DNA from 2 places in the Pseudomonas sp. FW300-N1A1 genome. Region 1 is predicted to be linked to the other one. Evidence: predicted binding sites of a transcription regulator. Region 1 holds the regulator's gene; the other holds the start of a gene.
What was found. The regulator FliA, encoded in region 1, starts transcription of late flagellar genes. The targets are predictions, from matches to a motif close to CTAAAGTTTNNNNNNNNNNNGCCGNTAA.
Positions count from the first base shown of each region.

Region 1 (7,394 bases):
ACCTTGGCGGGCGCTGACTTGGCAACCGGCTGTGCCACAGGCACGGCAACCGGTGCCGCCGCAGTGGCCGTAGACGCGGCACTGCCAACGTCCTGGCTGAACTTGCCCTTGCCGTGCAACTCATCGAGCAAGGATTCGAACTCGTGATCGGAGATCAGATCGCCGCCAACCGCCACTGCGGCGGGCACGGCCGCTGCCGGAACGGAGGCAATGGCCGACTCCAGCGCTACGACGGCAAAGTTGCCCTTGCCGTGCAACTGATCGAGCAGTGCTTCGAATTCGTCATCGGTAATGTCGGTGTTCTCGGCCGCTGCGACAGGCGCAACAGGCTCGGCCGGCGCCGCGAGTGCATCGACGGCGAACTGGCCTTTGCCGTGCAACTGATCGAGCAACGACTCGAACTCGGCATCGGTAATCTCATCGTTGCCAGCAGCCGCCACGGGGGCTACTGCAGCAGGTGCCTCGGCTTGCGCCTTGACCGCGTTCAGCGAGTCGAGCAGCAGTTCGAATTCATTGTCGGTAATGTCGCCCGAATCGCTTTGCGCTTCAGGCTCGGCCAGCGCTTCAACCACCGGCGCAACTTCATCGGCCGACTGCGGCTCGGCCAAGCGCGCCAATGCCGCCAGCAGTTGCGGGGTGGCCGCCGTGATTGGCGCCCGCTCACGGACTTCGCCGAACATGCCGTTGACGGCGTCCAGCGCTTCGAGAACCACGTCCATCAGCTCTGAGTCGACGCGACGCTCACCCTTGCGCAGGATGTCGAACACGTTCTCGGCGATGTGACAGCATTCCACCAGCTCGTTGAGCTGGAGGAAGCCGGCGCCCCCTTTTACAGTGTGAAAACCGCGAAAAATTGCATTGAGCAAATCCGCATCATCCGGTCGGCTTTCCAGCTCGACCAGTTGCTCGGACAGTTGCTCTAGAATCTCGCCGGCCTCAACCAGGAAATCCTGAAGGATCTCTTCATCGGCGCCGAAGCTCATTAATGGGTGCTCCTAATGGTAAGTCCTGATATCGGTCAATGCCGGACCGGCATGCACCGTCATCACGACCTGTGACCTAAAAACCAAGGCTGGAAAGCAAATCGTCCACATCGTCCTGACCGGACATCACGTCATCACGTTTATCGGCATGAATCTGCGGACCTTCACCCTGAGCCAGATGTTTTTTCGGATCTTTTTCAGCCAGCATCGATTCGCGGTCATGTTCGATGCCCGCGAAGCGATCGACCTGACTGGCCATCAGCACGAGCTTGAGCAGATTGCTTTCGACTTCCGTGACCAGTTGCGTCACGCGCTTGATTACCTGACCGGTAAGGTCCTGGTAATCCTGGGCCAGCAGAATGTCATTGAGGTGGCCTGAGACGACCTGGGTCTGCTCGGCGCTGCGCGTCAGGAAACCGTCGACGCGCCGGGCCAGCTCGCGGAACTCTTCGGCCCCGACCTCGCGACGCATGAAGCGCCCCCAGTCCGAGCTCAAGGCCCGGGCATCGGTGCCGAGGGCATTGACCAGCGGTGTACTGCTCTCGACCAGGTCCATGGTGCGGTTGGCAGCGGCCTCGGTCAGCTTGACCACATAGGACAGGCGCTCGGTGGCATCCGTGATCTGCGACACTTCCTCGGCCTGCGGCATGTGCGGGTCGATCTGAAAATTGACGATCGCGCTATGCAGCTCACGGGTCAGCTTGCCGACTTCCTGGTACAGGCCGCGGTCACGGGTCTGGTTGAGCTCATGGATCAGTTGCACGGCGTCGCCGAACTTGCCCTTTTCAAGGCTGTCGACCAATTCGACCGCGTGTTTTTTCAGGGTCGATTCAAAATCGCCCTGTGAAATCTCTCTTTGCTCCATAGCTCCCCCGTGGCGCAGTGGCACCACCTATCAACCGATGCGTTCGAAGATTTTCTCGATCTTCTCTTTCAACGCCTGGGCCGTGAACGGCTTGACCACGTAGCCGTTGACGCCGGCCTGGGCCGCTTCGATGATCTGCTCGCGCTTGGCTTCAGCGGTCACCATCAACACCGGCAGGTGCTTGAGTTTTTCGTCGGCGCGCACGTGGCGCAGCAGATCGATGCCGGTCATGCCAGGCATGTTCCAGTCCGTTACCAGAAAGTCGATGCTGCCGCTGTTGAGCACAGGGATGGCCGTAGTGCCGTCATCTGCCTCGACCGTGTTGGTGAACCCGAGGTCACGCAACAGGTTTTTAATGATCCGCCGCATCGTTGAGAAGTCATCAACGATGAGGATTTTCATGTTCTTGTCCAATTCGACCTCCAAGCAGTCTTAAACGCGCCCAGCACCTGGACACGCCATTCAATCAATCAGGCGTAACACTCAACGACTGTCTGGAGCACAACGGATTGAAACCTGTGCGGCTGCACGCCACACCGGTCTCGTTCGCAGTGTCCCCACACTGCTGTCAACGCGCTCGCCACTCTCCCAAACGCCCCCGCAAACGGGCCGCGCACTGGCTGTGTAACTGGCTGACCCGCGATTCGCTGACCCCCAGGACCTCACCGATTTCCTTGAGATTCAACTCTTCGTCGTAGTACAGCGCCAACACCAGTCGCTCACGCTCCGGCAAATTGGCAATCGCGTCTGCCAGCGCGGCCTGGAAGCGTTCATCTTCCAGGTCACGCGACGGCTCAAGATGAGCACTCGCGCCATCCTCGTGCAGCCCTTCGTGTTCGCCGTCCTGCAACAGATCGTCGAAACTGAATAGGCGGCTGCCCAAGGTGTCATTCAAAATCCCGTAATAATCATCGAGACTCAATTGGAGTTCGGCCGCAACCTCGTGATCTTTAGCGTCACGTCCGGTTTTAGCTTCAATTGAGCGAATCGCGTCACTGACCATCCGGGTATTGCGGTGGACCGAACGTGGCGCCCAGTCCCCCTTGCGCACTTCATCGAGCATCGCGCCGCGGATACGAATCCCGGCATAGGTCTCGAAACTTGCTCCTTTGCTCGCGTCGTATTTGGTCGACACTTCAAGCAACCCGATCATCCCCGCCTGGATCAGGTCTTCCACCTGCACGCTGGCCGGCAGACGCGCCAGCAGGTGATAGGCAATACGTTTTACCAGTGGCGCGTAACGCTCGATCAGCTCGTACTGCGCGTCACGCGCCGACTTCTTGTACAGGTTGTAACCGCTGGCTGTCATAACACCGGACCCGCCGTTTGTTGCACCAGGCGCTCGACGAAAAACTCCAGATGCCCGCGCGGATTGGCGGGCAACGGCCAGGTATCGACTTTCTGCGCGATGGCCCTGAAGGCCAATGCGCACTTGGAGCGGGGGAAGGCTTCGTACACGGCGCGCTGTTTCTGCACGGCCTTGCGCACGCTTTCGTCGTAAGGCACCGCGCCGACATATTGTAAGGCGACATCCAGGAAGCGATCCGTGACCTTGGTCAACTTGGCGAACAGGTTGCGCCCTTCCTGCGGGCTCTGCGCCATGTTGGCCAGCACGCGGAAACGGTTCATGCCGTAGTCGCGATTAAGCAGTTTGATCAGTGCGTAGGCATCGGTGATGGAGGTCGGCTCGTCGCACACCACCAACAGCACTTCCTGGGCGGCGCGCACAAAGCTGACCACCGATTCGCCGATACCGGCAGCGGTGTCGATCACCAGCACATCGAGGTTGTCACCGATGTCGCTGAACGCCTGGATCAGGCCGGCGTGTTGGGCCGGGCTCAGGTGCACCATGCTCTGAGTGCCCGAGGCGGCCGGCACGATACGAATGCCGCCCGGCCCCTGCAGCAACACATCACGCAGTTCGCAGCGGCCCTCGATCACGTCGGCCAGCGTGCGCTTGGGGGTGAGCCCCAGCAACACGTCGACGTTCGCCAACCCGAGGTCGGCGTCCAGCAACATGACTCGCCTGCCGAGCTCTGCCAGAGCCAGGGACAAGTTCACTGACACGTTAGTCTTACCGACGCCACCCTTGCCGCCGGTCACCGCAATCACCTGTACGGGATGCATGCTGCCCATGTGCTTTCTATACCTTGTCGTCTTAGACGCGGGCTACATGACTGGCTGCGCGTTCAATACTGAACAATGCATGGCAGGCCATCGATGTAGATACAAATCTAGTCATTGTTACCTCAGCCAACCCGCTTGGTCGGACTGTGGTAGATATCAGCGAACATATCAGCCATGGCTTCTTCGCTGGGTTCTTCCTGCATCTGCACACTCACGGCGCGACTGACCAACTGATGGCGGCGCGGCAAATGCAGATCATCCGGGATCCGCGGCCCATCGGTCAGATAGGCCACCGGTAATTCGTGACTGATCGCCAGGCTCAACACTTCGCCCAGGCTCGCCGTTTCATCCAGTTTAGTCAGGATGCAGCCCGCCAGCCCACAACGCTTGTAGCTGTGGTACGCGGCGGTCAGCACCTGCTTCTGGCTGGTGGTGGCCAGGACCAGGTAATTCTTCGACTTGATCCCGCGACCGGCCAGGCTTTCCAGTTGCATGCGCAACGCCGGATCACTGGCTTGCAGGCCGGCGGTGTCGATCAGCACCACACGCTTGCGCAACAGTGGATCCAGGGCCTGAGCCAAGGACTGTCCCGGGTCGACATGGGTGACCGAGACATTGAGGATCCGTCCCAGGGTCTTGAGTTGCTCCTGGGCGCCAATGCGGTAGCTGTCCATGCTCACCAGCGCAATGTTCTGCGCGCCGTACTTGAGCACGTAACGCGCGGCCAGCTTGGCCAGGGTGGTGGTCTTGCCCATGCCGGCAGGGCCGACCATGGCAATCACACCGCCCTCTTCCAGCGGCTCGATCTCGGGGGTCACGATCATCCTCGCCAGATGCGCCAACAGCATGCGCCAGGCTTGACGAGGCTCTTCAATGTCCGTGGTCAACGCCAGCAGGTCGCGCGACAGCGGGCCGGACAGGCCGATGCGCTGCAGACGACGCCACAGGTTGGCCTGTTGCGGGCGGCTGCCTTGCAGTTGATTCCAGGCCAGCGAACCCAATTGCACTTCCAGCAGCTCGCGCAAGCCATTGAGTTCCGAGCGCATCGAATCATAGGCCCGCACGTCGACAGTGGCCGCTGCCACTGGTGCTGGCGCAGGGCGTGGCGGTTCGGACAGCGTGGGCTCGATCAGCGGTTCGGCCGCCGTCAGTGGCAGGCCGGCAAACAACTGACGGTTGGTGCTGGTGCTTGCCTCGCCATCGCCACGCAGGCTGAGTTCGGCCTGGGCGGTGACGATCCGCGTCTGGGTCTTGCGCAGCTCGTCTTCGAGTTCCATGTTCGGCACCCGTGGTGCCAGCGCCGACAGCTTGTAATCCAGGGCAGCCATCAGCTCGACACCACCGGCGATGCGACGGTTGCCAATGATGGCGGCTTCAGCGCCCAGCTCATCACGAACCAGCTTCATGGCCTGACGCATATCGGCGGCGAAAAAACGCTTAACTTGCATAAACCACTACCTCAGCCGTTGGGCCCTACTGTCGCCACGATGGTCACTTGCTTGTTGTCAGGGATTTCCTGATACGCCAACACATGCAACCCCGGGACTGCCAGGCGGCCGAACCGCGAGAGCATCGCGCGGACCGGTCCTGCGACCAACAGAATCACCGGGTGACCTTGCATTTCCTGACGCTGCGCCGCGTCGATCAGTGAGCGCTGCAGCTTCTCGGCCATGCTTGGCTCCAGCAAGACACCCTCATCGGCGCCTTGCCCAGCCTTCTGCATACTATTGAGCAATATTTGTTCCAACCTTGGCTCCAGCGTGATCACAGGCAGCTCGGACTCAGTGCCTACAATGCTTTGCACGATAGCGCGGGACAAGCCGACACGCACCGCGGCCACCAAAGCGGCGGTATCTTGACTCTTCGCGGCGTTGTTGGCGATGGCCTCGGCGATGCTGCGAATGTCGCGCACCGGCACCTGTTCGGCCAACAGCGCTTGCAACACCTTGAGCAACTGCGACAGCGACAGCACGCCCGGCACCAGTTCCTCGGCCAGTTTCGGCGAGCTTTTGCCCAGCAACTGCATGAGTTGCTGGACCTCTTCGTGGCCGATCAGCTCGCTGGAGTGCTTGTACAGAATCTGATTGAGGTGCGTTGCCACCACCGTGCTGGCATCAACCACGGTATAACCCAACGACTGCGCCTGGGAGCGCTGGCTGACTTCGATCCACACCGCTTCCAGGCCAAAGGCCGGATCCTTGGCGGTGATGCCATTGAGCGTGCCGTAGACCTGGCCCGGGTTGATCGCCAGCTCGCGGTCCGGATAAATCTCCGCTTCGGCGAGGATCACCCCCATCAGGGTCAGGCGATACGCACTGGGCGCCAGGTCGAGGTTGTCGCGGATGTGCACGGTCGGCATCAGGAAACCCAGGTCCTGGGACAGCTTCTTGCGCACGCCCTTGATCCGCGCCAGCAACTGCCCACCCTGGTTGCGATCCACTAGGGGAATCAGGCGGTAGCCGACTTCCAGGCCGATCATGTCGATCGGGGTCACGTCGTCCCAGCCCAGTTCCTTGGTCTCCATGGCCCGCGCCGGCGACGGCAGCAGTTCCTGCTGGCGCTTGACCTCTTCCAGCGCCTGCACCTTGACGGTGTTCTGTTTCTTCCAGAACAGGTAGGCACCGCCCGCCGCCACTGCCGCCATACTGAGAAAAGCGAAATGCGGCATGCCCGGCACGATCCCCATGATCGCCATCAGCGCGGCCGATACGGCCAGGGCCTTGGGCGAGGCAAACATCTGCCGGTTGATCTGCTTGCCCATGTCTTCGGAGCCCGATGCACGGGTCACCATGATCGCCGCGGCGGTGGACAGCAGCAGTGATGGCAATTGCGCCACCAAACCGTCACCGATGGTCAGCAACGCGTACACCTTGCCCGCATCACCGAAGGTCATGCCGTGCTGGAAGATCCCCACCGCCATGCCGCCGATGAGGTTGATGAACAGAATCAGCAGGCCGGCGATGGCGTCACCGCGCACGAACTTGCTGGCACCGTCCATCGAACCGTAGAACTCGGCCTCTTGGGCGACTTCCGTGCGGCGGGCCTTGGCCTGGCCCTGATCGATCAGGCCGGCGTTGAGGTCGGCGTCGATGGCCATCTGCTTGCCGGGCATCGCGTCGAGGGTGAAGCGCGCGCTCACCTCGGAAATCCGCCCGGCGCCCTTGGTCACCACCACGAAGTTGATGATCATCAAAATCGCGAAGACCACGATACCGACCACGTAGTTACCGCCAATCACCACCTCGCCGAAGGCCTGGATCACCTTGCCGGCAGCGGCATGCCCGTCCTGGCCGTGGAGCATCACCACCCGGGTGGAGGCCACGTTCAACGCCAGGCGCAGCAGCGTCGCCACCAGCAGAATCGTCGGGAACACCGCAAAATCCAGCGGCCGCAAGGCGTACACACAGACCAGCAGTACC
Region 1 is NZ_JBYTBK010000029.1:53,877-61,270, forward strand. Features, by position in the region: gene AC3WQN_RS18740 (chemotaxis protein CheA) at 1-983, opposite strand, end outside; gene AC3WQN_RS18745 (protein phosphatase CheZ) at 1,060-1,848, opposite strand; gene AC3WQN_RS18750 (chemotaxis response regulator CheY) at 1,879-2,250, opposite strand; gene fliA (RNA polymerase sigma factor FliA) at 2,417-3,157, opposite strand; gene fleN (flagellar synthesis regulator FleN) at 3,154-3,984, opposite strand; gene flhF (flagellar biosynthesis GTPase FlhF) at 4,098-5,423, opposite strand; gene flhA (flagellar biosynthesis protein FlhA) at 5,435-7,394, opposite strand, start outside.

Region 2 (7,394 bases), on a different contig from region 1:
TGTTCGATTTCTTCGGTCGATTGCTGGGTGCGTTTGGCCAGGGTGCGGACTTCATCGGCCACCACCGCGAAACCACGTCCCTGCTCGCCCGCCCGGGCCGCCTCGATGGCGGCATTGAGCGCCAACAGGTTGGTCTGTTCGGCAATACTCTTGATCACTTCCAGCACGCGACTGATGGACTGGCTGTCGCTGGCCAGTTGATTGATCACCAGCACCGACGCGTCGATCTCGCTGGCCAGTTGAGCAATGCTGCCTTGCTGCGACTCGACCAGCCCGCGCCCGCTGATGGTTTCGTCGTTCACGCTATGGGCGCTGCTCACCGCGGCGGCGGCACTGCGCGCCACTTCCTGGGAGGTGGCCGACATCTGGTTCATCGCCGTGGCAACCTGCTCGATCTGCGTGCGCTGACCGGCCACCGCCTGATTGCTCTGGGCTGACACCGTTTGCACCTGGCCGGCCTGACGTTCGACCTCATTGACGGTCTTGCCGACCCGTTCGATCAGGTCATGAATCTTGGCCACCGTGCCGTTGAACACGTTACCCAGCTCACCCAGTTCATCTCGGCTATGGGCGGTGAAGGTCACAGTCATGTCTCCGGCCGCCACTTTGTCCATGACCCCGCCCAGGCGTTTGAGCGTGGTACGGGTGGAGGCATAGAAGCCGCCGTAGAGATAGAAAATCAGCACGAACACCACACTGAGCGCCACCGCTTGCAGCACCATGTGCGTACGGTTCTGCTCCAGGCGTTGCTGCAATTGGACCGCGAGAAACTTCAACGTCGCGTCGTTCAACTGGTAGGTCTGCGCCATCAGACCGGTGACCTGGTCGTAAAACCCCTGCCAAGGTGCATCGAGGGTGTCGGCCATCACCACTTGCTCTTCGAACAGCTCGCTAGCCTGCTTGAGCGTGGCCTGGCTGGCATTGGCCGCCGGTTCCAGCACCTCGCGCGCGGCTTTGCTGGCACCCAGCGCATCCTGCAGTTTGAGTGCATATTCAGCCTGCAGCTTTTCCATCTGCGCCAACAGTTCATCAAAGCGGGTGGACGACGCGGAGTTCAGAAAGCCCTGCCCCAACGAGAACGCGCCCATTGCCCGGCCATCACCGAGGATTTGTGTGATTCGTGGGGTGACGTTGGTGAGCAACTCACTCAACTGACGGATGTCACCCTGGTTGTCCCGGCTCAGGCCGGACTGACTGGTGATGATCTGGCCGAAAATCTGCGCATTGCCGAGCAGCTTGCCAATCATCGCGCTTTTGCTCTGCAGGGACTTTTCCGCCTGCTGAGCCTTGAACGCCGCGATCATTTCATCGCGCTTGGCATCGAACACGCTGACCTGTTCCGGGTCGCTGGTCATTGCGCTCAGCGCTTGCAGGCGCTCCAGCACGCTCTGCTCAAGGGCGCTGATCTTCGATTCGATATCCCCCGCTTTGCCGGACTGGCCGAGAGTGGTGTTGATCTGCACCAGATTGTTCAGGGTTTCCAGGTCGCGCCGCAGGGTCAGGCTGCTGCCCAGCAGGTCGAGGCTTTGCAATTCAACCCGTGTCCCCTGGAACTCACGATATGAATCGCGCACCAGATAGAAGTTGGTTACCAGCATGGGTAGCAGGAACAGCACGCTGATCAGGCTGAACTTCATGCCGAAGCTCAGGCGATTCATCAGTGCAATGGCGGGATAGAGCAAGCTCTTCACTGGAAGTCTCCCTTGGAATTCTTATTGTTATTGGCAGGCACGCAGAGACGGCAGATAGCCACCATGGCGCGCTACTGCTGTATAACTTAAATCGGCGGAAGGTTTTGTAACTTAAGGTTAACGGCAGGATGCTGTGCAGGCCTGTAGCAACTGGCGGCTACAGGCCCACGGCGTCTTCAGAGCAGGACAGTCCAAAGGGCAAAACCGGCATACCAGACCACCGCCGCCCGCAGCATCAGCTCCCAGAGCTGATCCAGACTATTGAGGCCGTCAGGTCCGGTCACCGGCGGTGGAATTTCTCCCGCCACCATGCCGGCTTTCTCGATCAACTGCGCGGCGCTGATGTTCCAGTTCAGCAGTTCATGGAGCATGACCCGGCTGACAGCGACAAAATTACCCACCAAGGCGAAACTTGCCGCCAGCAAGCGTACGGGCAACCAGTCAAAGGCGTGCCGCAGTTGCGCAGCACGCTCCACCAGTGCCGGGCTCTTGCCGTGCTCCGCGGCCAGGGCCAGCAAGCGATAACTCAGGGCCGCCACCGGACCGAGCAGGAAATACCAGAAAATCACCGCGAAAAAGCCCTGATACGCCTCCCACACCAGATAGCCTTGCACCCGTTGCAGCAATTGCTCACCGCTGTCTGCGCACACATCCAGATCGCGCTGGGCGACATGGGCGGCCGCTTGCAGGTCTTCCCGGCGCCAGGCATCACGAAACGGTCCAAGACCACCGAGCAAGTCACCCCGCCCCAGGCTGTAGATCACCACCAGCAAGTGCACCGGCAAGGCCAGCAACCCATAGGCCACCGGCTCCAGTGCCAGTAGCAGCAGGCCAAGCACGGTCACCGGCAACAGCACCAGCAGCGCCAACACCGCCCATGGCCGGTCAGTCATCCGCGAGGTGCTTTCCAGCCGGGTCAGTTCACGCAACCACCCACCGTCACGCTGCACCCGGTGACGCAGCGCCGAGAACTTCTCGATCCAGACTGCCAGCAGTAACACCAGAAAACTCATTGTCCTTCCCCTTTTTCCAACGCCGCGCGATAGCGTGCCCAGTCGAACGCCGGCCCTGGGTCAGTCTTGCGTCCTGGGGCGATGTCACTATGCCCCTGAATACGTTCAGTGGTGATTGCCGTAAAAGCGGCCTGCAACTGGCTAGTGAGCGCCGTCAGCGCTCGATACTGGGTATCGGTGAACGGCAGATCATCGGTGCCTTCCAGTTCGATGCCCAGCGAAAAATCATTACAGCTTTCGCGTCCCTGGAAGCTGGAAACACCGGCATGCCAGGCTCGCTCAAGACAAGAGACAAACTGCGTGATCGTGCCGTCACGCTCGATCAGAAAGTGCGCCGATACGCGCAGGTCGGCGATCCCTGCAAAATAGGGATGTTCGGTGACATCCAGACGGTTCTGAAAAAACTCCTGCACCTTGCCCGTGGCGAACTGCGCCGGGGGCAGACTGATGTTGTGAATCACCAGCAAGGAAATTTCGCCCGAGGGGCGCGCATTGAAGTTGGGGGACGGGCAGTGACGCATCCCGTCAAACCAGCCACTCGCGAGGTCCAGCTGCATACAGATTCCTTCAACAACGGCTTTGACAGGCTTCAGTATGCCGTGATCGCCCCCAATGTTGCGATCACTTGCCACGATTGAGTCGGTGTAACTGGCCAATGACCGACTCCAGGGCCTGATCGAACAACACGCTGTCATCCTCGGCCAGGTACAGGGAGGGGGACTCAAGCGGGTTGCTCCGATCCAAATCGTTCCGGGCGTACGGTGTCGGTTCGTACTGCTGCAAGTGCGAGCGCAAACGCAGCAGGTCGCGCGTCGAGAGGGGTTGCGGCCGGGTACGGGATTCGAGCTCCGGCGCGACACTGCCACGCAGGTGACACAACAGGTGCTGCAAGGCCACGAAGACCTCCTGCACAGGTTCGTCGACCTGAGGGCTGTCTGTTGCACAGGGCTCGACACAGCTGTAGATCAATGAAGGCTCCTCCACAGGGCGCGCCGCAACGGCGTTGAGCTCCGGTAGCACGCCAGTGGCGATCAACAACTGGTTGGCGTGCGCGTAGATCTGGGCGGCTTCGCTCAGCACGTAGCGCTCGAACAAGGTGAGGATGATCAGCTTGACCCGGGTCTCTACCCCCAGGTTGCGCCCGGCCCGCAAGAAAAACTCGCACAGCATCGTCGGCCCCAGCGGGTTATGAGCGTCTTCCAGTGGTTTGCCCAGCAGCGTGCTCAGGCGCAGGGTCAACTGGCCCAGAGCCAGGCCATCGCGATTGAGTGCCCTGGAGACCATGGCGTGCAGCGCCACCTGCCGCTCATGGTCGTCCTGCCGCTCGATCAGGTCGGCAGTCATGGTCAGCGGCAAGCTGGCATGTGCCGGAGCGTACTGGATCAGTCCGCCGAAGGCCTCAAAAAAGCACTCAAGGAAGCCGCGCTCGATATTCTTGCGTTTGAGGCGCAAGTCGCGCATGGCTTCAAAGAAGGTGTTTTGCTCCGAGTTGTCCCGGGCCCGGTCAGCCATTTCAAACAAGGTATCGTCGGCGTTATCGAACAGCACCTGCAAACCCTGGCGCAATTGCTGTGCGGCCTTGTCGCGAATCTGAAGCGCAATCACCGGCAGGTGGGCGAGCGGCGATGGACTCGCCTGATCGGTAGTGCCCTTGTGCAAAGGCACCACATTCCCGTCGTTGTGCATCCAAGCCTCCTGAAAGGGGTAACGCTGCGGTCCGGTATCAACCGTGAACCCCATGGCAAACGCTCGCACCCCGTACACAGCGGTACGCGTAACGCACACCATCAGGTTTCGATGTTCGGGAGGGAGCCGGACTCGTCAAGGCTATGACGTCAATCTCAAGGCGCGATTATCTGGCAAAAGTCTCCCCGAGTGCCAGCGGACTCTGCTCGCGCCCTTGAAATAGCGCCTGGGTCAAGCAAATGCGCAGGGAGTACACCCTCAAGGCATTTGCTGCCTTGGGTTCGCTCCCGGCATGGCCCTATAATCGGGTCACTTTGTTTGTGGAGCCCGTTATGCCGAATCTACGCCTCGCCGATTTGACCGCCGAAATCGAAGCCAACGTGCGCCGTGCGTTGCTGGAAGACATCGGCAGCGGCGACATCACCGCACAACTGATCCCGGCCGAACGCCTGGCCAAAGCCACCATCATTACCCGTGACGCCGCCGTCATCAGCGGTACTGCCTGGGTTGACGCGGTGTTCCGCCAGTTGGACCCACGCGTGGCCGTGCACTGGCAAGTGCGCGACGGTGAGCGCGTGAGCCCCGATCAGATCCTGTTTCACCTCGAAGGCCCGGCCCGCTCGCTACTGACAGGCGAGCGCAGCGCGCTGAACTTCCTGCAATTGCTCTCAGGGGTAGCCACCCGCGCGCAGTACCTGGCCGACTTCGTCGCCGACACCCAGGTCAAGCTGCTGGACACCCGCAAGACCCTGCCTGGGCTGCGCCTGGCGCAAAAGTATGCGGTGACCTGCGGTAGCTGCCACAACCACCGTATCGGCCTGTATGACGCCTTCCTGATCAAGGAAAACCACATCGCCGCCTCTGGTGGCATCGCGCAGGCCATCGCGGCCGCGCACAAGATCGCCCCGGGCAAGCCGGTGGAAGTTGAAGTGGAAAGTCTGTCGGAGCTCAAAGAGGCGCTGGCGGCGGGCGCCGACATCATCATGCTCGATGAACTGAGCCTGGACGACATGCGCGAAGCCGTCCGCCTGAACGCCGGCAAGGCGAAGCTGGAGGCCAGCGGCGGTGTCAACGAAAGCACCTTGCGGCCAATCGCCGAAACGGGCGTGGACTACATCTCGATTGGTGCGATGACCAAGGACGTGAAGGCTGTGGACCTGTCGATGCGCCTCAGTCTCTGAGGTACATCGACAAGCGGTAAGCTACAAGCGGCTCTGCCTTGCCTTGTAGCTTGCCGCTTGAAGTTGCCCTCAAACCACCAGATTGTTCATCTCGCAGTATTCTTCCCATTCGACACCCAGCACTTCAGCCGCTTCCTTGTGCAATGCAAGGCGCGTCGCTTCGTACTCTTCTGGCGTCGAGGTGTACTTGAGCGTCAGCTCCCACGGCTGCAAGCCCTGGGCTTCGGCTTCATCCTCGAACGCCCACTGGATCTGGTCTTTCTGATCATCGGGACTCAGGTCCTTGATCTCGTCCATCAGTTCTGGCGCATCAAGCATGTACTTCCTGAGGGCTTCTGCGTGCCTGTCTTGCTGGGTCATTTCTTTCACGGTCATGGCGTTCTCGCTGATCTGGGGAATGGAAGATGGATCTGGATCATCAAGGATCTCTCTGACGCAGAAAAACCGCTTCAAGCCTGGTTTATCTGGCCTTCAGAACCATTCGGGATCATCTGAAAACTGCTGGGCGATGCTCATGCAGACATCAAATATAGGATGTTTGACCGACGATTTACACGGCTCTTTGCATCTATTCCATAAAAAGCCGTGCACATCAGGTGCAGCAACCTTCGGGAACATAAATCCGCCTCCCAGGTCATAGCGATATGCCATATCGGCACTTCACAAGGAGCTCCACAGTGATGCGCGGTTTCCCGAAGCTTTCGTCCGCCCTGCTGCTCGGCACCCTGACATTGGCCAGCACTACCCACGCCGCGATTGAAGTCTCCTCTGGCCCGGCGTCTTACGACGACAAAATCCCTGCCATCCACAGCTCATTCGATAAGGACACGCTGGTCAGAAGCAACGTCAGCATCACTGATCTGGAGAACCTGCAGAAAACCGTGAAGGCCAATGTCGACGAACTGGAAACCCAGAAGCGCACAATCAGCGACCAGGCCCGCCAGATTGAAGAGCTCAAGCGCAGCAACGGTTCCAGCTCGAGCGCCAGCAACAGCGACATTGCCGACCTCAAGCGTACCGTCAAGGAACAGGAGCGCGATCTGGACACTCTCGCCAGGCAGGTGGAAGACCTCAAGCGCAACAGCGGCTCAAGCGCCAACTCGAACAACAGCGAAATTTCGAACCTCAAGCAACAGGTCAACGATCAGGATCGCACGATCGATCAACTCAAGCGGATCGTCGAGGAATTGAGCCAGAAGGTGAAATAAGGGAAGTGATGCCGAGTCTTCCTGTGCCAGTTCAACGCGTGCCACCGCTAGAATCTGGTCACAGACTCACGCCGCTTTCGGCGTCCGCTGTGCTACCGGTATCCCGGTTGAATCCACAGGTGGATGCGGACATCGACAGGCATCATGACCGAAAGTCGCTGGTGCGCCTTGGATCAGCGAAGTATTTTGCTTATCATCAGTAACAATCCAATTACATATGAGTATTTCCTTGGGCTCTATCTTGTTCGACCTTATCGCCTTCGTCATTTTTGCCCTGGATATCTGGGCGATCTTCAATGTGGTGAAAAGTAATGCAGATACCCTGAAGAAAGTTCTCTGGGTGGCACTGGTTGCATTTCTCCCAGTACTCGGCCTGATCATCTGGGCTCTGACCGGCCCACGCGGCAACATTCGTCACCCCTCATCCAACTGAGGCACAGCGCACGAGCTTAGCGTGATTGATCTGGAGCCGAACACCGAAGTATCCAACGGCCCAGACCAGGCCTGACTGACGTCGGGCCTCGGATTGCCTGTACCACCATCCGCTGAAACCCTCCCGAGATGAGAACCCCACTGACTTCGAGCAGTATGTGTGCATGGCAACAATTCCACGCC
Region 2 is NZ_JBYTBK010000025.1:29,858-37,251, forward strand. Features, by position in the region: gene AC3WQN_RS17150 (methyl-accepting chemotaxis protein) at 1-1,691, opposite strand, end outside; gene ampE (regulatory signaling modulator protein AmpE) at 1,868-2,704, opposite strand; gene ampD (1,6-anhydro-N-acetylmuramyl-L-alanine amidase AmpD) at 2,701-3,261, opposite strand; partial or broken gene AC3WQN_RS17165 (DUF1631 family protein) at 3,425-4,390, opposite strand; gene nadC (carboxylating nicotinate-nucleotide diphosphorylase) at 4,723-5,571, shown strand; gene AC3WQN_RS17175 (DUF6388 family protein) at 5,641-5,946, opposite strand; gene AC3WQN_RS17180 (hypothetical protein) at 6,252-6,779, shown strand; gene AC3WQN_RS17185 (PLD nuclease N-terminal domain-containing protein) at 6,997-7,212, shown strand.
Region 2: a site for FliA is predicted at 1,780-1,807, ahead of AC3WQN_RS17150 (methyl-accepting chemotaxis protein). Genes of this name have one in related genera too.